4 regions of the Kocuria sp. UCD-OTCP genome follow, and region 1 is predicted to be linked to each of the others. Evidence: riboswitches for the same ligand, from Rfam matches in the RefSeq annotation. Region 1 holds a riboswitch; each other region holds the start of a gene.
What was found. A riboswitch is a leader RNA that binds a small molecule or an ion and turns the genes downstream of it on or off. The one in region 1 is predicted to bind S-adenosylmethionine.
Positions count from the first base shown of each region.

Region 2: linked by a shared signal. The riboswitch ahead of H488_RS25965 (methylenetetrahydrofolate reductase) and the one ahead of H488_RS31200 (MetQ/NlpA family ABC transporter substrate-binding protein) in region 1 are both predicted to bind S-adenosylmethionine.
Region 3: linked by a shared signal. The riboswitch ahead of H488_RS34625 (O-acetylhomoserine aminocarboxypropyltransferase/cysteine synthase family protein) and the one ahead of H488_RS31200 (MetQ/NlpA family ABC transporter substrate-binding protein) in region 1 are both predicted to bind S-adenosylmethionine.
Region 4: linked by a shared signal. The riboswitch ahead of H488_RS20350 (acyl-CoA dehydrogenase family protein) and the one ahead of H488_RS31200 (MetQ/NlpA family ABC transporter substrate-binding protein) in region 1 are both predicted to bind S-adenosylmethionine.

Region 1 is NZ_AOSQ01000036.1:32,932-37,557, reverse strand. Features, by position in the region: gene H488_RS31210 (methionine ABC transporter permease) at 1-557, opposite strand, end outside; gene H488_RS31205 (methionine ABC transporter ATP-binding protein) at 614-1,693, opposite strand; gene H488_RS31200 (MetQ/NlpA family ABC transporter substrate-binding protein) at 1,690-2,583, opposite strand; SAM riboswitch class IV at 2,684-2,800, opposite strand; gene dxr (1-deoxy-D-xylulose-5-phosphate reductoisomerase) at 2,845-4,119, opposite strand; gene H488_RS31190 (GlsB/YeaQ/YmgE family stress response membrane protein) at 4,251-4,523, opposite strand.
Region 2 is NZ_AOSQ01000018.1:144,542-149,167, forward strand. Features, by position in the region: gene metE (5-methyltetrahydropteroyltriglutamate--homocysteine S-methyltransferase) at 1-1,044, opposite strand, end outside; gene H488_RS25965 (methylenetetrahydrofolate reductase) at 1,101-2,027, opposite strand; SAM riboswitch class I at 2,098-2,204, opposite strand; gene H488_RS25970 (ArsR/SmtB family transcription factor) at 2,470-2,823, shown strand; gene H488_RS25975 (SRPBCC family protein) at 2,827-3,324, shown strand; gene H488_RS25980 (VOC family protein) at 3,327-3,743, shown strand; gene H488_RS25985 (amino acid permease) at 3,826-4,626, opposite strand, start outside.
Region 3 is NZ_KB714683.1:219,731-224,356, forward strand. Features, by position in the region: gene H488_RS34615 (thiamine pyrophosphate-dependent enzyme) at 1-404, opposite strand, end outside; gene H488_RS34620 (Lrp/AsnC family transcriptional regulator) at 647-1,099, shown strand; SAM riboswitch class IV at 1,213-1,334, shown strand; gene H488_RS34625 (O-acetylhomoserine aminocarboxypropyltransferase/cysteine synthase family protein) at 1,372-2,700, shown strand; gene H488_RS34630 (cystathionine gamma-synthase) at 2,709-3,896, shown strand; gene H488_RS34635 (tellurite resistance/C4-dicarboxylate transporter family protein) at 3,977-4,626, opposite strand, start outside.
Region 4 is NZ_AOSQ01000001.1:210,944-215,569, forward strand. Features, by position in the region: gene H488_RS20330 (FAD-dependent oxidoreductase) at 1-405, shown strand, start outside; gene thiS (sulfur carrier protein ThiS) at 402-641, shown strand; gene H488_RS20340 (thiazole synthase) at 643-1,527, shown strand; gene moeB (molybdopterin-synthase adenylyltransferase MoeB) at 1,524-2,699, shown strand; SAM riboswitch class I at 2,831-2,925, shown strand; gene H488_RS20350 (acyl-CoA dehydrogenase family protein) at 3,039-4,376, shown strand; gene H488_RS20355 (MFS transporter) at 4,380-4,626, shown strand, end outside.

The DNA.
Region 1 (4,626 bases):
TGCACGAGCTGGACCAGGACCACGATGACGGCGACCGCCGCCCACGTGACCTCGTCGTTGAACCGCTGGTAGCCCAGGCGCAGGGCGAAGTCGCCCAGGCCGCCGGCGCCGATGGCACCGGCCATCGCCGACATGTCCGTGATGCCGATGACCAGGAACGTGTAGCCGAGCACCAGGGGGCCCAGCGCCTCGGGCAGGATCACCGTGGTGATGATCCGGCCGCGGGAGACGCCCATGGAGCGGGCCGCCTCCACGACCCCGGGGTCCACGCTCATGAGGTTCTGCTCGACGATGCGCGCCACCGCGAACATGGCCCCGATGGTCATCGCGAAGATCGCGGCATTGGGCCCCAGCCGGGTCCCGACGACCCCCTGGGTCACCGGTCCCAGCGCGGCCAGCAGGATGATGAACGGGATCGGCCGGACGAAGTTCACCACGAGGTTGAGGCCCTCGTGCACCGCCCGGTTCTCCAGGATGTTGCCCCGGCGGGTGACGTAGAGGCCGACGCCCACGAGCAGACCGAGCAGGCCGGCGAGCAGCAGCGTGACCGCCACCATGTAGAGGGTCTCCCCGAGCGCGGACAGCAGCTCGGGTCCCAGGACGGACCAGTCGTTCACGCGGCCACCTCTCTCAGGGTCGTGATGCGGGACATCTCGTCGACCACGGCCTGCACGGCCGCGTCCGCACCGGTCAGCTCGAAGGTCAGGGACCCGAACGACTGCTCCTGGAGCACGCTGATCCCGCCGTAGGCGATGGTGAAGCGGACCCCGCGGGCGGCGCCGTCCGAGAGCACCCCGCCGATGTCCACGCCGTCGCCGACGTCCACGATCACCAGGCGCCCCCGGTGGGCGCGGCGCAGCCGCTCGACCTCACGGGCGTCGGGCACCGAGTGCAGGACGGAGGAGACGAAGCGGCGGGCGGTCTCGGTGCGGGGCCGGGCGAAGATGTCCACGGTGGAGCCGTGCTCCACGACCTTCCCGTCCTGCATCACGGCCACGCGGTCGGCGATCGCGCGGACCACGTCCATCTCGTGGGTGATGATCACGATCGTGATCCCGAGCTCCCGGTTGACCCGCTGCAGCACCTGCAGCACCTCCTGGGTGGTCTCCGGGTCGAGGGCGCTCGTCGACTCGTCGGCCAGGAGCAGCTTCGGGCTGGTCGCCAGGGCGCGGGCGATGCCCACGCGCTGCTTCTGCCCGCCGGAGAGCTGCTCCGGGTAGTTGCCGGCGCGGGCGGCGAGGCCCACGAACTCGAGCAGCTCGGCCACCCGCGCCCGGCGCTTCTCCTTCGGCCAGCCGGCCCGCTTGAGCGGATACTCGACGTTGCCGGCGACGGTGCGGGAGGTGAAGAGGTTGAACTGCTGGAAGATCATCCCGATCTCCTGCCGCACGGGCGCCAGCTCGGTCTCGCGCCGGCCGGCCACCTCGAAGCCCTCCACGGTCAGGGAGCCCGAGGACACGGGCTCGAGCCCGTTGATCAGGCGCACGAGGGTGGACTTGCCCGCCCCGGAGTAGCCGATCACGCCGAAGATCTCGCCGCGGCGGACGTCGAGGGTGACGTCGTCGACCGCGAGCACCTCGCGCGCCGCCCGCCCCGAGCCGGTGCGGAAGGTCTTGGAGACGTTGCGGAAGGAGACGAGCACCTCGTCCGGGCGCCCGGGTGCGGGCGGCCCGGCGGGGACCGCCGCGCTCACTGCTCCTGGTCCTTCAGCTCCTGCTGGTAGCGCGCGGTCAGCTCCTGGAGCTCCTCCGGCTCCAGCTGCAGCGGCACGGCGGTGTCCTTGGTCTCCTCCATCTCGGCGTCGAGCACGGCCTGCTCGTGGTAGAGGTCCGCGACCTGCCGGAGGGTCTCGTCGTCGGCGAGCTCCTCCGTGGTGGTGAAGAGGTTGACGTAGGCGCGGGAGCCCTCGGACTCGGGGTCGTCCTGGGCGAGCGCGGACTGCGGGTCGATGTCGGCCCGCGAGAGGAAGTCGTTGTTGATGACCGAGCCGGCCACCGAGTCGAGCGAGAGCACCGTCTGCTCCGCGGAGACCGGGGTGACCCGCACCGTGGAGGCCTCGGTGTCGACGTCGAGCTCGGTGGGGATGAGGGTGTCGCTTCTCAGCTCCACGAGACCTGCGGCCTCGAGCACGAGCAGGGCCCGGGAGAGGTTCACGGCGTCGTTGGGCACCGCGATCTCGTCGCCCTCCTGGAACTGCTCCACGGAGTCGTACTGGTTGGAGTACAGGCCCAGCGGGTAGATCGAGGTCGAGCCGATCGGGGTGATGGAGCCGCCGGCCGCGTTGTTGTAGTCGGCGAGGAACGGGACGTGCTGGAACCAGGTCATCTCCACGTCACCGGACTCGGTGGCGGGGTTCGGCTGGTTGTAGTCGGAGAAGTCGACGTACTCGACGGTGATGCCCTGCTCCTCGGCCACCCTCTGGAGGGCATCGTGGGTCGGGTCGGTGCCCACCACGCCGATGGTGACCTTGTCGTCGGCCAGCACGCCCTCGCCGGAGGACTCCCCGGCGGAGCCGCCGCAGGCGGTGAGGGCGAGGCCGAGGGTCGTGGCCAGGGCGAGGAAGGGGAGGCGCTGCAATCGCATGTGGTGCCTTTCCGTGGGTCCGGGGTGTCGGAGGTCTCCACCGGGGCCAACGGGTCCGGCGGCCACGGTCGAGGGCGCGCCGGAGAGCGCGTGCGCGGTCGGACCGTACTTGCCGCCGGCCGTCGTCGGCCGGTGCCGGATGGTTCACCTGGGGCACCCCACTACGGGAGAGGGTTGCCGCCCAGCAAGCCAGGGCTGCACGCTGGGACTCGTCATCCGCCCGACAGACTAGCACGTGCGGCGGGGCCGGGCCCGGCCCGGTCAGCGGGCGAGGACCTCGCGGGCCCGCCCGCGGGCCCAGCGCTCGGCCGCCAGCACGGCCTCGAGCTCCAGCGGGCCGACGTCGTCGTGCTCGCCCAGCACCGCCTCGACCGTGTCCACGATGGCGGGGAACCGGATCCGGCCGTCGTGGAAGGCGTGCACCGCCTCCTCGTTGGCCGCGTTGAACACGGCGGGGAAGGTCCCGCCCCGCTCCCCCGCAGCCTTGAGGAGCTCGACGGCGGGGAACGCCACCGGGTCGAGGGGCTCGAAGGTCCACTCCGTGGCGCGCGTCCAGTCGCACGGCAGGGCGGCCCCGGGCACCCGGTGCGGCCAGGCCAGACCGAGGGCGATGGGCAGGCGCATGTCCGGGGGCGAGGCCTGGGCGAGGGTGGAGCCGTCCACGAACTGGACCATGGAGTGCACGACCGACTGGGGGTGGACCACCACGTCGATGCGCTCGAGGGGCACGTCGAAGAGCAGGTGGGCCTCGAGCACCTCGAGGGCCTTGTTGACCATGGTCGCCGAGTTGGTCGTCACCATCAGGCCCATGTCCCACGTCGGGTGGCGCAGCGCGTCCCGGGGCGTGACCGTCTCGAGCTCCGCCCGGGACCGGCCGCGGAAGGGCCCGCCGGAGGCCGTCAGCACGAGCCGGTCCACCTCCGCGGCGGTGCCGCCGCGCAGCGCCTGCGCCAGCGCGGAGTGCTCGGAGTCCACGGGAATCAGGGCGTCCGGGTCCCCGGTGGCCGCGGCGGCTGCCTTGACCAGGGCGCCGCCGGCGATCAGGGACTCCTTGTTCGCCAGGGCGAGCCGGTGCCCGGCCCGCAGCGCCGCCAGCGTGGGGGCGAGCCCGATGGAGCCGGTGATCCCGTTGAGCACGAGGTCGGCGTCGGGGTGGGCGGCGGCCGCGGACGCGGCGTCGGGCCCGTGCACGACGTCCGGGCGGTATCCCCCGGCCCCGGCGGACGCGGCCCGGTCCGCGATGAGGCCGGCCAGCCGGGCGGCGTCCTGGGCGGTGCCGCTGGTCGCCACGAGCGCGGCGCGGGTCTCGAGGGCCTGCTCGGAGAGGAGCTCCAGGTGCCGTGGTCCGGCGGCGAGGGCGACCACGGTGAACGGGTCCGCGCCCTCGAGCTCGCGGGCGGCCCGCACGACGTCGAGCGCCTGGGTGCCGATCGAGCCCGTCGACCCGAGGACGCTGATCCGGCGGGGGCCGGCGGCGGCCAGGGCGCGCAGCTCGGGTGTCGGGCGGGTGCGGGGCGAGGTGGCGGGGGGCGTCATGGCCCCAGTATCCCCCAGCGCCACTCCTCGGTGCGGTGCCCGCAGGGGGTGCCTGCGGACGGCCCGGAACGGGCCGAGGCCCCGTCCACCGGGAGCGGTGGACGGGGCCTCGGCGACCGACGGGGGTGGGATCAGCGCGTGGCGCGACCCTTGCGGCCGGAGACCGCGCCCCAGATGAAGAGCACGATGAGGGCTCCCACGACGGCGGTGATGATGGTGCCGATGTCGAACGCGGACTCCAGGTCCCCGATGCCGATCAGCGAGCCGAGGAAGCCTCCGAGGAGGGCCCCCACGATGCCGAGGACGATCGTGACGATGATGCCGCCACCCTGGCTGCCCGGCATGATGAGCTTGGCGAGGGCGCCTGCGATGAGGCCGAGGATGATCCAGCTGATGATTCCCATGATGGCTCCTTATCCGTCCCGGGAGGGACTTTTATTGTACGCAACCGGCGAGTATCCCTGGAATACCCTGAGGTTGCTTCTGCGCCTCACCCTAGCCGACGGT
Region 2 (4,626 bases), on a different contig from region 1:
GTGCGGGACGTGGAACAGGGACGTGGAGGAGGCCACGGACACCTGGGCGCCCCCGCGGGCCAGCTCCGCGAGCTGGTCGAGCCGGCCGGCCAGGTCGGCCCGCCACACGTTGTGCCCGTCCACGGCGCCGGCCACGAGCACGGCGGAGTCCTCGCCCCGGAAGAACTCCAGCTCCTCGGCGGTGGGGGCGGCGCCCTTGACGAGGTCCAGGTGCAGGGCCTCCACCCCGGAGCAGGCCAGCGGGTGCAGCAGCGGCCCGGGGGAGCCGTAGGACGTGGTGACGAACAGCTGCGGGCGCCCGGTCACGGCGGTCAGGCCCGTGTAGGCGTCCCACACGGACGCGGCGAGCTGCTCGCCGGTGACGTCCTGGTCCGCCACGAGGGCCGGCTCCTCCAGCTGCACCCAGTCCGCGCCGGCGGCGGCGAGCTCCTGGAGCAGCCGCGCGTACACGGGCAGCAGCTCGGGGAGCCGCTGCAGCGGGTCGAAGCCCGCGGGGGCGTCGTCGTCGGCCTTGGCGAGGAGGAGGAAGGACACCGGGCCCACGAGGACCGGGCGGACGGTGAAGCCGTGCGCGGCGGCGCGGCGGACGTCGGCCACGAGCCGGTCGGCGGTGGCGCGGAGCGGGGTCTCCGGGCCGATCTCGGGCACGAGGTAGTGGTAGTTGGTGTCGAACCACTTGGTCAGCTCGAGGGGAGCGCGCCCGGCGTCGCCGCGGGCCAGCACGAAGCTCGCGTCGAGGCCGAGCCGGCCCTCGGCGTCGGCGAGATCGGCGAAGCGGGCCGGCACCGCCCCGAGGGCCACGGTGGTGTCCAGGACCTGGTCGTAGAGGGGGAACGCCGCGGGCAGGGACGAGTCCCGGGCGCCGAGGCCCAGCTCCACGAGCCGGCGGTGGGTCGCCAGCTGCAGGTCGGCGGCCGCAGACTCGAGCTCCTCGCGGGTCGAGCGCCCGGCCCAGTAGGCCTCCAGGGCCTTCTTCAGCTCGCGGCGGCGGCCGATCCGGGGGTAGCCGGTGATGGTGGCGGCGGGGAACGGGACAGTGGTCATGGTGGTCTCCTGAAGGGGTGTCGAGGGGTCGTGCGGAACGGTGGGTGGGCGCGTGCTCAGGCGGGGAGCAGAAGGTCCTCGAGCGCGACGGGCACGTGCGGGACGCGCGGGAGGTCCACGTGCTCCAGCAGGTCGAGCGCGGCCCCGTGCTCGTTGAAGGTGTAGAGGTGCAGCCCGGGGGCGCCGGCGTCCAGGGCGGCGCGGGCCAGCCGCGCCGCGAAGGCCACGCCGGCGCGGTGCCGCTCGGCAGGACCGGGCGCGTCCTCCAGCGCGGCGGCCAGGCCCGGGTGGGGCGCCAGGCCCGCCAGCCGGCACAGCGTCCGGAGCCGCCGCGGGTCGGTGACCGGCATGATCCCCGGGACGATCGGGATCGTCACCCCGGCCGCCCGCGCCGCCGCGACCAGGCGCTCGTAGCGCTGCGGGCGGAAGTAGACCTGCGTGATCGCGAAGTCCGCCCCGGAGCGCTGCTTGGCCAGCAGCACCTCGACGTCGTGCCGGAAGGACGGCGACTCCGGGTGCCGGGTCGGGTAGGCGGCCACGCCCACGGCGAGCCGGCCGGCCGCCAGGGCCGCGGTGTGGCGCTGCTCGACCTCGCGCACGAGCTCCACGAGCTCGCCGGCGTGCCGCAGCTCGCCCGGCTCGGCCCCCGGGTCGAGGTCGCCGCGCAGGGCCAGGACGCCCCGGACGCCGCGGCGGACCAGTGCGGCCACGGTCTGCTCCAGCTCGGCCCGAGTGCTGCCGACGCACGTCAGGTGGGCCAGGGGCCGCAGGCTCGTGCGCGCCAGGAGGTGGTCGAGCAGGGCGAGCGAGCTGTCCCGGCGCTGCTCGTCCCCGCTGTACGTCACCGAGACGTGGTCGGGACGGGTGGGCTCGAGCTCCTCGATGGTCCGCAGCAGCGTGTCGGCGCTCGCCGCGCTGCGCGGCGGATAGAGCTCGTAGGACAGGGACGGCGGCGCCGGCCGGGCGGTCGGGCGTGGTGTCACGTTCTTCCTCCAAGGGTCACCCCGAGGGAGGGCAGCAGCCGTCCCGGAGTGGACCCGGGAGGCTGCGACAGCTCCATCGGTCCTGGCGGGAGCACCGTTCCGTGCACCCCGTGGCGGGGGCGCGGATGGTTGCTGCGGCGTCGACGAGCCAGGTCTCTCGGCCGCTCTGGATAGATGCAGGACCCATTCCAACGGCTGCCCCGCTGCGCTGCCAAGTGCGGGCGCCCAGAAGACGCCGGTGCGCCGACTGTGACGACCGCGGCGTCACAGGACGCAACACCGACGCGCGACGACGCACCGGCGACGACGCACCGGCGGCGAGGCCCATGAGGAGCGCAGGTCCGGGGTCGTCACGATCCGGTCTCGGGTCTTGCCGGGCCGGGGCGGGCGGCCTAGTCTTTGACAACCAACAGGTTGATCAAGGAATCAGTTGACAAACACCGTGGATCCCGGCGACGACGAGCTCGACAGGGCCTTCCTGGCCCTGGCCGACCCGGTCCGCCGCCGCATCGTCGCCCGGCTCAGCCGCGGCCCGGCCACGGTCACCGAACTGGCGGAACCCTTCGCGATCTCCCTCCAGGCGGTCTCGAAGCACATCCAGGTCCTCGAGCAGGCGCAGCTCGTCACGCGCACCCGTGACGCCCAGCGCCGGCCCGTCCACCTGGACCCCGCACGGCTCGAGGCGCTCACCGCGTGGATCGACCGGTACCGGCTGGTCCGGGAGGAGCAGTTCCGCCGCCTCGACGCCGTGCTCGACACCCGAGCCGCGGACCGCGGCGAGCACACCCAGGACTGAACCATGGGACACGCCCTGCACCTGACCGTCCCCGACGGCCTGCCCTTCATCGACTTCGAGCGCGAGTTCGACCACCCCGTGGCCGACGTCTTCCGCGCCCACGCCGACCCCGAGCTGTTCCGGCAGTGGATCGGGCCGCGCGGGCTGCGGACCCGGATCGACGGCTTCGAGTTCCGCCCCGGCGGCGCCTACCGGTTCGTCCAGCGCGGCGAGGACAGCACCGAGGAGTACGCCTTCCGCGGCGTCTTCCACACGGTGCGCGAGAACGAGCTCGTGGTCCAGACCTTCGAGTACGAGGGCTGGCCCGACGCCGTGGACCTGGAGTACCTGCATTTCGAGGACCTGGGCGACGGCCGGTGCCGGCTGCGCGGGCACACCGTCCACGCGTCCCAGGAGGCCCGCGACGGGATGGTCGGATCCGGCATGGAGAAGGGCGTGGCCGAGGGCTACGAGCGGCTCGAGGAGCTGCTGGGCGGGCGGACCGCGCAGGGCGGGGCCTGACCGTGGACTGGACGCTCGAGGTGGTGCTGGTGCCGGTGCGCGACGTCGACCGGGCCGTGGAGTTCTACCGGGACCAGGTCGGCTTCCACCTCGACCACCACACCACCACCGAGCAGATGGACATCGCCCAGCTGACCCCGCCCGGGTCCGGCTGCTCGATCGTGGTGGGCAACCTCCCCGCCCACCGGGAGATGGCCCCCGGGTCCCTGCGCGGGCTCCAGCTGGTGGTCGCGGACGCCCGGGCGGCCCGCGAGGAGCTGCTGTCCCGGGGTGTGGAGGTGAGCGGGATCACGGTGCTCGACGAGCGGGACGGCGGCACCGTCTTCGGCTTCAGCGACCCCGACGGCAACTCGTGGGCGGTCCAGGAGCTGCGGGTCCGCGCCGAGCGCCCGCTGATCCCGCCGGAGCACCGCCTCTGACACCGTCACCGGCGCCGGCGACGGCCGCGCACCGCGGCATGTCCTGTGCCCGTGGCCCCGGCGGGGCCGCGGCTCCGCCGGATCAGTCCTGCGGGGCGTGCTCGGCCCGGCGGCCGAGCACCTTCGAGGCCAGGGCGATGAGCGCCACCAGCCCGGCCGTGAGCAGGAGCTGGCCCCGCACGGCGCCGTCGAGCAGCCCGAGCAGGACGATCCCGGCGAGGAGCGCCAGCGCCAGGTACGACAGCCACGGGAAGGCCCACATCCGCAGGGGCAGCTCGGTGCCGTCCCGGTCCGCGCGGCGGCGCAGGACGATCTGCGAGACCAGCGCGAGCCCCCAGACGACCAGGCAGGTCGCGCCCACGGTGTTGAGCATCCACAGCAGCACGGTCTCGGGCCACAGGTAGTTGAGCACCACGGCGGCGAAGCCGAAGAGCACGGAGACGACCACCGCGCTCCGGGGGACCCCGCGGTCGGAGACGTCGGCGAAGGCCCGCGGCGCCGAGCCGCGGCGGGCCAGCGACCAGAGCATCCGGGACGCGCCGTAGATGTTCGCGTTGAGGGCCGAGAGCAGCGCCAGGATGATGACCACGGCCATCAGCACGTCCGCGCCGGGCACCCCGGCGGTCTCCAGCACGGCCACGAACGGGCTGACCGAGAGCTGCTCGTCGTTCCACGGCAGCACCAGGACCATGACGGTCACGGCGCCCACGTAGAAGACGAGGATCCGGACCAGGATGGTGCGCACGGCGCGGGCCACGTTGCGCTGCGGGTCCTCGGTCTCCGCGGCGGCGATGGTCACGAGCTCCGTGCCGCCGAACGCGAAGACCACCACGAGCAGCGCGGCGGCCACCCCGGTCGGGCCGTGGGGCAGGAAGCCGCCGTG
Region 3 (4,626 bases), on a different contig from region 1:
ATCGGGTCCACGCCCTTGGTCATGACCGCCACGGTGTCCCGGTAGGTGGGGAACAGCCAGTCGCCCTCCTCGAGGCACAGGGCGGCCGCCACCTGGCAGGCCTCCTGGCCGTGGCTGGACGGGTAGACGGCCATCCGGCCCTGGCGGACCAGCGCGGAGTTCTGGTCGTTGACCCGCCGCCCGACCACCAGCTTCTCGTAGGCGCCCAGCAGGACGTCCGGGGCCGGCAGCGGGTACTCGTGGCCGGGGCCGGTGCCCTGCTCCTCGGGGGCGAGCAGCCGCCCGCTCGGGTCGACCATGCGGATCTCGCCGCGGGCCGGGAGCATGTACTGCTCCGGTGTGATGCCGAAGCTCTGGGAGGCCCGGAGGATCGGGTCCTCGGGGGTCTCGACGGTCTGGCTCATGGTGTCCCCTCGGTCGGTCCCCGGTGCGGCCGCGGTCCGGGGAGGGCAGGAAGGTGGTGCGGCTCTGTCTCCCCAGTATGGGAACCGGGCATGGTTCGTATCCACAGAGCGGGGAAAATGCAGAAGTCTGAGACGGACAGTGCACCGCGCGTGGACGAAATGTTCTAGTGTGGCGTGGAGCACACGCATTCGTCCGACACGTTCCGGGCCCCGCGCCCGACCCCGCCCCGAAGGAGCCCGCCGTGCCCTCGACCCCCGTGCCGCTGGACGAGACCGACCGGAAGATCCTCGCGGAGCTGTCCCGGGACGCGAGGCAGTCCGTGACGGCGATCGCCGCGGCCGTGCACGTCTCCCGCGCCCACGCCTACGCCCGGATCAACCGGCTCCGGGACGAGGGGGTGATCCTGCGCTTCAGCACCGTGATCGACCCGGTCCGGGCGGGCCTGCAGGCCTCCGCGTACGTGACGCTCAAGCTCCAGCAGAACACCTGGCGGGAGCTGTGCGCCCAGCTCCAGGCGATCCCCGCCGTGCACCACATCGCCCTGGTGGGCGGGAACTTCGACGTCATGCTCCTCGTGCGGGCCGTGGACACCGTGCACCTGCGGCAGGTGATCTTCGAGCACGTCCAGCAGCTGCCCGGCGTGGTGGACACCCAGACGTTCCTGATCTTCGAGGACATCGACACCCGGGCCTGACGCGCCGGCCCCGCGCCGGGCCCGGCGCGCACGGCCGGCGTCACGAACCGTCACGGTCGTCATCTTCCGACGCGGAGGGACACCCACTACCTCTGCGCATAGTGTTGTTCCAGCTTCACGAGACGTGACCGCCAAGCTCCGACTTGGTCACGCACCAACCCCATGCTCATTGGGTGGTTCGGATGAGGAAGCGGCCTGCATCTTCCGCGGCGTGCCCACCGGGCCCGCGCGGATGACCGGTGCGGGTAAGAGCAAGGCACAGGAGCAGCGCCATGTCCATCCCCGTGACCGACCACGACCTCGCGACCCGGCAGATCCACGCCGGCACCCACGACCAGGTCACCCAGCGCACCCTGACGGTGCCGATCTACCAGACCGCGGCCTTCGAGTTCCCGGACTACGAGGCGGCCCGGCAGATGTTCGCCCAGACCCGGGCAGGCTTCACCTACACGCGCACCGGCAACCCCACGGTGGCCGTGCTCGAGCAGCGGATCAGCGACCTCGAGGGCGGCGCGGGCGCCGTGGCGACCGGCTCGGGCCAGTCCGCCGTGGCCGTAGCGCTGCTGGCCCTGCTCGGCCAGGGCGCCGGGAAGCACCTCGTGGCCTCCGAGAAGCTCTACGGGGGCACGGTGGACCTGCTCACCGACTCCTTCGCGGACTACGGCATCGAGGTCTCCTTCGTGGACCCCACCGCCCCGGGGGCGTGGGCCGCGGCCGTGCGCCCCGACACCCGCGCGTTCCTGCTCGAGTCCATCGGCAACCCGCTGGCCACCCTCCCGGACCTGCCCGGGATCGCCGACGTCGCGCGGACCGCCGGGGTGCCCGTCGTCGTCGACAACACCCTCGCGTCCCCGGCCCTGTACCGGCCGCTGGAGAAGGGCGCGGACATCGTGGTGCACTCGGCCACCAAGTTCCTGGGCGGGCACGGCAACGCGCTCGCCGGGGCGGTCGTGGACGGCGGGACCTTCGACTGGTCCGCCCGGCCGGACAAGTGGCCGCAGTTCACCCAGGCCCGCGCCCGCTGGGGCGGGCTCAGCCTCGTCGACAAGTGCGCCGCCGCCAGCCCCTACCTGCACCTGGTCCGGGCGAAGTACGTGCACGACCTCGGCACCACGCTCTCCCCGTTCAACGCCAGCCAGATCCTGCAGGGCACCGAGACCCTCGACCTGCGCGTGGCCCGCCACACGGCCTCGGCGCTGGCGGTGGCCGAGTTCCTGGCCGGGCACCCCGCCGTCGCCCGCGTCCACCACCCCGGCGTGCCCGGGGACCCCGGCGCCGGGATCGCGGCCCGGGACTTCCCGCGCGGGACCGGCTCCGTGTTCTCCTTCGACCTCGCCGCCCCGGACGGCGCCGTGGGCCCGTTCATCGACGCGCTCCGGCTGTTCAAGCTGGTCGCCAACATCGGGGACACCCGCAGCCTCGTGGCCCACCCGGCGGCCATGACGCACTGCCGCCTGACCCCCGAGCAGCGCCGGGCCGGCGGGATCGCCGAGACCACGATCCGGCTCTCGATCGGCCTCGAGTCCCCCCAGGACCTCGTGACCGACCTCGGCCAGGCCCTCGACACCGTCGTCACCGCCGTCCAGACCACCCGGAAGTGAGCCCCGCCATGACGTCCCCCACCGAGACCCGCACCCGCCACCGGGGCTTCACGACCACCGCCGTCCACGCCGGCCAGGAGCCCGACCCGCTGACCGGGGCGGTCATCCCGCCGATCTACCAGACCTCCACGTTCGCCCAGGACGGGATCAACGTGCTGCGCGCCGGGCACGAGTACAGCCGCGGCTCCAACCCCACCCGCAGCGGCTTCGAGGAGCAGCTCGCGGCCCTGGAGCGCGGCGAGCGGGGGTTCGCGTTCGCCTCGGGGATCGCGGCAGAGGACGCCCTGCTGCGCGCCGTGCTGCGCCCGGGCGACCACATCGTGCTCGGCGCCGACGGCTACGGCGGCACCAACCGGCTGATCACCCGGGTCCTCGCCCCGTGGGACATCGGGCACACGCCCGTGGAGATCACGGACCTCGACGCCGTCCGGGCGGCCGTGCGCCCCGGCGCCACGAAGGTGCTGTGGCTCGAGACGCCGTCCAACCCGCTGCTCGGCATCGCCGACGTCGCGGCGTGGGCGCAGCTGGCCCGGGACGCCGGGGCGCTGCTCGTCGTCGACAACACCTTCGCGTCCCCGTACCTGCAGACCCCCCTCGAGCTCGGCGCGCACGCCGTGGTGCACTCCACCACGAAGTACATCGGGGGGCACTCGGACGTGCTCGGCGGCGCCGTGGTCGTGGGCGCGGCCCAGTGGCGCGGGGCCCCGCTCGCCGAGGCGGTCGGCTTCCAGCAGTTCGCCGCCGGCGCCGTGGCGGGCCCCCAGGACAGCTACCTGGCCGCCCGCGGGCTCAAGACCCTGAGCCTGCGGATGGAGCGCCACCAGGACAACGCGCAGCGGATCGCCGAGTGGCTCCTGGAGCGCCCCGAGGTCGCGCAGGTGCTCTACCCCGGGCTGCCCGGGCACCCCGGCCACGCGCTCGCCGCCGCGCAGATGCGCGGGTTCGGCGGCATGGTCTCCTTCCGGCTGACCGGCGGGGAGGCCGTGGCCCGGGCGGTGGCGGAGGGCACCCGGCTGTACTCGCTGTCGGTGAGCCTGGGCGGGGTGGAGTCCCTGATCTGCTACCCCTCGGAGATGACGCACGCCTCCGTGAAGGGCACTGCGCTGGCCGTGCCCGTGGACCTGGTGCGGCTCTCGGTGGGCATCGAGGACGTCGAGGACCAGTTGGAGGACCTCGAGCGCGCGCTCACCGCCTGACCGGTCCTTTCCGCCCGGTCGGCTGCGCCGCCGGCGCCGCCGGCGCCGCCGGCGGCGCCGGCGGCGCCGGTTCCGCCGGGTCAGCGGGCGGCGCCCGGTCCGCCCCCTGGGTCCGGCCTGACGGCCGCGTCCGGCTCCGGCCAGGCCGGAGCCGGATCCTCCCGGCCGAGGAGCAGCCGGCGGACCAGGTGCACGAGCATGGCAGTGAACACCATCGCCCAGGCGCTCAGGGCCACCCACAGCCAGACGGCCCCGACCAGACCCACGATCGGCAGGTCGTCCGCGCGGCCCAGATAGATGCTGGCCACGGCGTACATCCCCAGCGGGAAGACCACACTCCACAGCGAGGACTCGTAGCGCAGCGGCACCCGGTGCAGGCGGTGGCGCCACCACCCGGCCGCCACCAGGGCCGGGATCAACCAGGTGGCGAACGCCCAGAAGACCAGGCCCAGACCCGCCACGAGCCCGCGGACCACAGCGACCATCGGGGTGTCGGACATCTCCACGATCCGGGAGGCCGCCAGCACGGTGATGGCGCACGCGCCCATCGCCACCCAGTACGGCGGGGTCAGGTCGACCGGCCGCAGCGGATAGAGCATCATGCGCAGCGTCACGAGCACGCCCGCCGCGGCGTAGAGGAACAGCCCCACGGACCAGCAGGCGACCGCGACGACGGAGAGCACGTGCCGCCAGGCGTCGCTGCCCACCACCGGGTCCAGGGCCGCGGCGG
Region 4 (4,626 bases), on a different contig from region 1:
CTGACCGGTCCCAGCGCCGGCGGCGTGTTCCGGCTGCTGCGCGACGCCCAGGCGCTCGTGCCCGGCGTCGCCGACCTCGAGTTGGTCGAGGTGCTGGCCCGCGCCCGGCCCGGCACCCCGGACGACATCCCGTACTTCGGCCGGGTCCGCGACCCGGACGGCTCGCCGGTGCCGGGGCTCGTGGTCTCCACCGGCTACTTCCGCCACGGCGTCCTGCTCGCCCCGCTGGCCGCCCGGCTCGCCGCGCAGCTGGTGGCCGGCGGGACCGGAGCCGATCCGGCCGCCGACGCCGAGCACCTCGCCGCCACCGACCCGCACCGCTTCGACCGCCCCGTCGAGGCCCGTCGAGGGGATCCCGCGCCGGCCGCCGCCGGGCCCGGGCCCCGGAGCAGGAGCACCCGATGACCGCCATCACCCTCAACGGCCGCCCGCACCGCGTGGCGGCGGAGGCGACCGTCGTCGACCTCGTCGCCGAGACCGTCGGCCGCCCCCTGGGCCCCGACGGCGCCCCGCTGGACGGCGGGCGCCTCGGCGTGGCCGTGGCCGTGGACGCCGCGGTCGTACCCCGCAGCCGCTGGCGGCGGACCCCCGTGGCGGAGGGCCAGTCCATCGAGATCATCACCGCCGTCCAGGGAGGCTGACGTGACCGCCCCGCACCCCGACCCCCTCGTGCTCGACGGCATCGAGCTGAGCTCCCGGCTGATCATGGGCACCGGCGGCCTGAGCTCGCTGCACACCCTGGAGCAGGCGCTGCTGGCCTCCGGCACCGAGCTGACCACCGTGGCCCTGCGCCGCTACGCCCCCGGCCAGGGCGACTCCCTCTTCGCGCTGCTCGAGCGCAACGACATCCGGATCCTGCCCAACACCGCCGGGTGCTACACCGCCCGGGACGCGCTGCTGACCGCCGAGCTCGGCCGGGAGGCCCTCGAGACCGACTGGGTCAAGCTCGAGGTCATCGCGGACGAGGACACGCTGCTGCCCGACGTGGTGGAGCTCCTCGACGCCACCGAGCAGCTCGTGGCCCGCGGCTTCAAGGTCTTCGCCTACACCTCCGACGACCCGGCCCTCGCCCGCCGGCTCGAGGACCTGGGCGCGGCCGCGGTGATGCCCCTGGGCGCCCCCATCGGCACCGGGCTGGGCATCCTCAATCCGCACAACATCGAGCTCATCGCCTCCCGGGCGTCCGTCCCCGTGGTGCTCGACGCCGGGATCGGCACCGCCTCCGAGGCCGCCCTGGCCATGGAGCTGGGCTGCGACGCCGTGCTGCTGGCCAGCGCCGTCACCCGCGCCCAGGACCCGGTGGCGATGGCCACCGCGATGCGCCACGCCGTGCTCGCCGGCCGGCTCGCCGCCGGTGCCGGGCGCATCCCGGCCCGCCGCCACGCCCAGGCGTCCTCGTCGATGGCCGGGCGGATCGACACGGACGCCGCCGGTGCCGGGCGGGCCGACGGGTCGTCCGCCGGCTCCTCAGTCGGCCCGGCGGACGTGCCGCGCGGGGACTGGGCGCCCGTGGGGGAGCGGCCGTGAGCCCGCTGCCCCCGCTCGTGGAGCCCGGCCCCGAACTGACCCGCGAGGAGCTCGAGCGCTACGCCCGGCACCTGACCCTGCCCGGGATCGGGACCCGCGGCCAGCGGCGGCTGCGGAACGCCCGCGTGCTCGTCGTCGGCGCCGGGGGGCTCGGGTCCCCGGCCCTGCAGTACCTCGCCGCGGCGGGGGTCGGGACCCTCGGGATCGTCGACGACGACGTGGTGGCGGTCTCCAACCTGCAGCGCCAGGTGGTGCACACGACCGCCGACGTCGGCCGCCCCAAGTCCGTCTCCGCCGCCGAGGCCGTCACCGCGCTCAACCCGCTGGTGGAGGTCCGCACCCACCCCGTCCGGCTGGACGCGGACAACGCCGTGGACATCCTCGGCGGGTACGACCTGGTCCTGGACGGCGCCGACAACTTCGCGACCCGCTACGTGGTCAGCGACGCCGCCGCCCTGACCGGCACGCCTTGCGTGTGGGGCTCCATCCTGCGCTTCGAGGGGCAGGTCAGCGTCTTCTGGGCCGGGCACGGGCCCACCTACCGGGACCTCTACCCCGAGGCCCCGCCGGACGGCGAGGTGCCCAGCTGCGCCGAGGGCGGGGTCTTCGGCATGCTCCCCGCCACCGTCGGCGCGGTCATGGTCACCGAGGCCGTCAAGCTCGTCACCGGCACCGGGGAGCCCCTGCTCGGGCGGGTGCTGCTGCACGACGCGCTGGCGATGACCTGGCGCGAGATGCGGCTCACCCCGGATCCCGACGCCGCCCCGGTCACCGCGGTGGCCCGGCCCGCCGCGGTCTGCGCGCTGCCCGGCGCGGACCCCTCCGAGACCGTCGGGGCGGCCGAGCTGGCCCGGCTGCTCGAGCGCCGGGAGCGCGGGGAGGCGTCCTTCGCCCTGGTGGACGTGCGCGAGGACTGGGAGCGGGAGCTCGTGGCCATCGACGGCGCCGTGCCCGTCCCGCTGCAGGAGATCCTGGACCGCGGCGCGGACGCCCTGCCGCCGGAGGCCCGCGGCGCTGACCTCGTGCTGCACTGCAAGGCCGGGGCCCGCTCCGCGACCGCGCTCGCCGCGCTGCGGTCCTTCTACGCCGGGCGGGAGGAGCGGGTCCGACACCTCGAGGGCGGGGTGCTCGCCTGGGTGGCGCAGGTGGACCCGGGCCAGCCGGTCTACTGATCCGGTCTCCTGCGGCACACCGCTACACCACCGCGGAGGACGTGACCTTCTGTGACGCCGTCGTGACATTCCATGACGTGCGCCCGTCATCCGGTTGGTCCCGGACCGGGCGGTCTGATGCCATGGCAAGCGCCCCATTCAGAGCGGCTGAGAGATCTGGCTCGACGACGCCGCAGCAACCCGCCCTCCTCCGGGGTCAGGGTGCTAATGCCAGAACCGATGGAGATCCCGGATCTGCAGTCGGCCCGTGACGTCAGCCTCCGGCGCTGACGCCACCGGGCCCGCCCCCGGCGCGACTGGCCGACCGGCAATCCTCGGTGCGACCGAGAGGACCACCGCATGACCCCGAGCACGGTCGAGGAGACCACCGCCCATCCCCGCGCCGGCACGGACCTCCCCGCCGGCCTGCCCGGGGACTACGCCGGGCTGCGGGAGCACTTCCGGCCGCTGTTCGCGGAGATCGCCGCCGGCGCCCTGGACCGGGACCTCCGGCGCGCGCTGCCCTACGCGGAGGTCGGCCGGCTGGACCGGGCCGGGTTCGGTGCCCTGCGCGTCCCGGCGGCCCACGGCGGCCCCGGGGTCAGCCTCGAGGACTTCACCCGGCTGCTGGTCGACCTGGCCGAGGCCGACTCCAACATCGCCCACCTCTACCGCTCCCACCACGGCTTCGTGGAGTCCCTGCGCTTCCTGCCCCGCGAGTTCCAGGAGGTCTGGTACCCGCGGGTGCTGGCCGGAGCCACCGTCGGCAACGCCTCCACGGAGAAGGGCGGCAACGCGCTGGGCACCCTGAACACCGTGCTGAGCCGGACCGCCGAGGGCTGGGAGCTCACCGGCCGGAAGTTCTACGCCACCGGCTCCGTCTTCTGCGACTACACCCGCGTCTCGGCCGCCCTGGACGGCCGCGACGGGCGGCGCTTCGCCGTCGTCGCCACGGACGCCGAGGGTGTGACGCTCGAGGACGACTGGGACGGCTTCGGGCAGAAGCTCACCGGCACCGGCACCGCGGTCTTCGACCGGGTGCGTGTCCCGGAGGACGCCGTGCTGGACCGCACCGCCGGCAGCGCGGAGGCCGTCCACGAGGCCGCCTTCTTCCAGCTCGTGCTGCTGGCCGTGCTGGCCGGCATCGCGCGGGCGGCCCGGAGGGACGCGGTGGAGACCATCGCCGGACGCCGGCGGACCTTCAACACCGGGCTCGGCCTGCCGTTCCGCGACGACCCGCTGATCCAGGAGGCCACCGGGCGGATCTCCGCCAAGGCCTTCGCCGCCGAGGCCACCGTCCTGCACGCCGCCCGCACCCTGGACGCCGGGATCGCCGCCGCCGCAGCGGCCGGCGCCGACCGGCCGGACTTCACCGGGGCCCTCCCGGCGGCGCTGCACGAGTCCGAGATCGCCGTGGAGCACGCCCAGGTCACCGTGCCGGAGCTGGCGCTCGGCGCGGCCCAGGACCTGTTCCTCACCGTGGGCGCCTCCGCCACGTCCACGGCCAAGGGCCTGGACCGGCACTGGCGCAACGCCCAGACCGTGGCCACCCACAACCCGATCGCCTTCCGCGCCCGAGCCCTCGGCGACTACCTCATCAACGGCACCCTGCCGGAGGGCCTGAACGCCATCGGCGACGCGAAGACCGGCGCCACGACCGATGTCACGGCCGACGCCGACCGAACCCCAGGAGCCTGACGCATGAGCACCACGACCACGGCCGCCCCGGGCCGCAGCAGCATCGTCCACGGCAAGAAGCGCGTCCTGGCCTCGGCCTTCGCCGGGACCACCATCGAGTGGTACGACTTCTACCTCTACGGCACCGCCGCCGCACTCGTCTTCAACGTCCAGTTCTTCCCCATGGCCACCGAGCTCGGCGGCATCGTGGCGTCCTTCGCCACGCTCGCGGTCGGGGTGATCGCCCGACCCTTGGGCGGGATCATCGCCG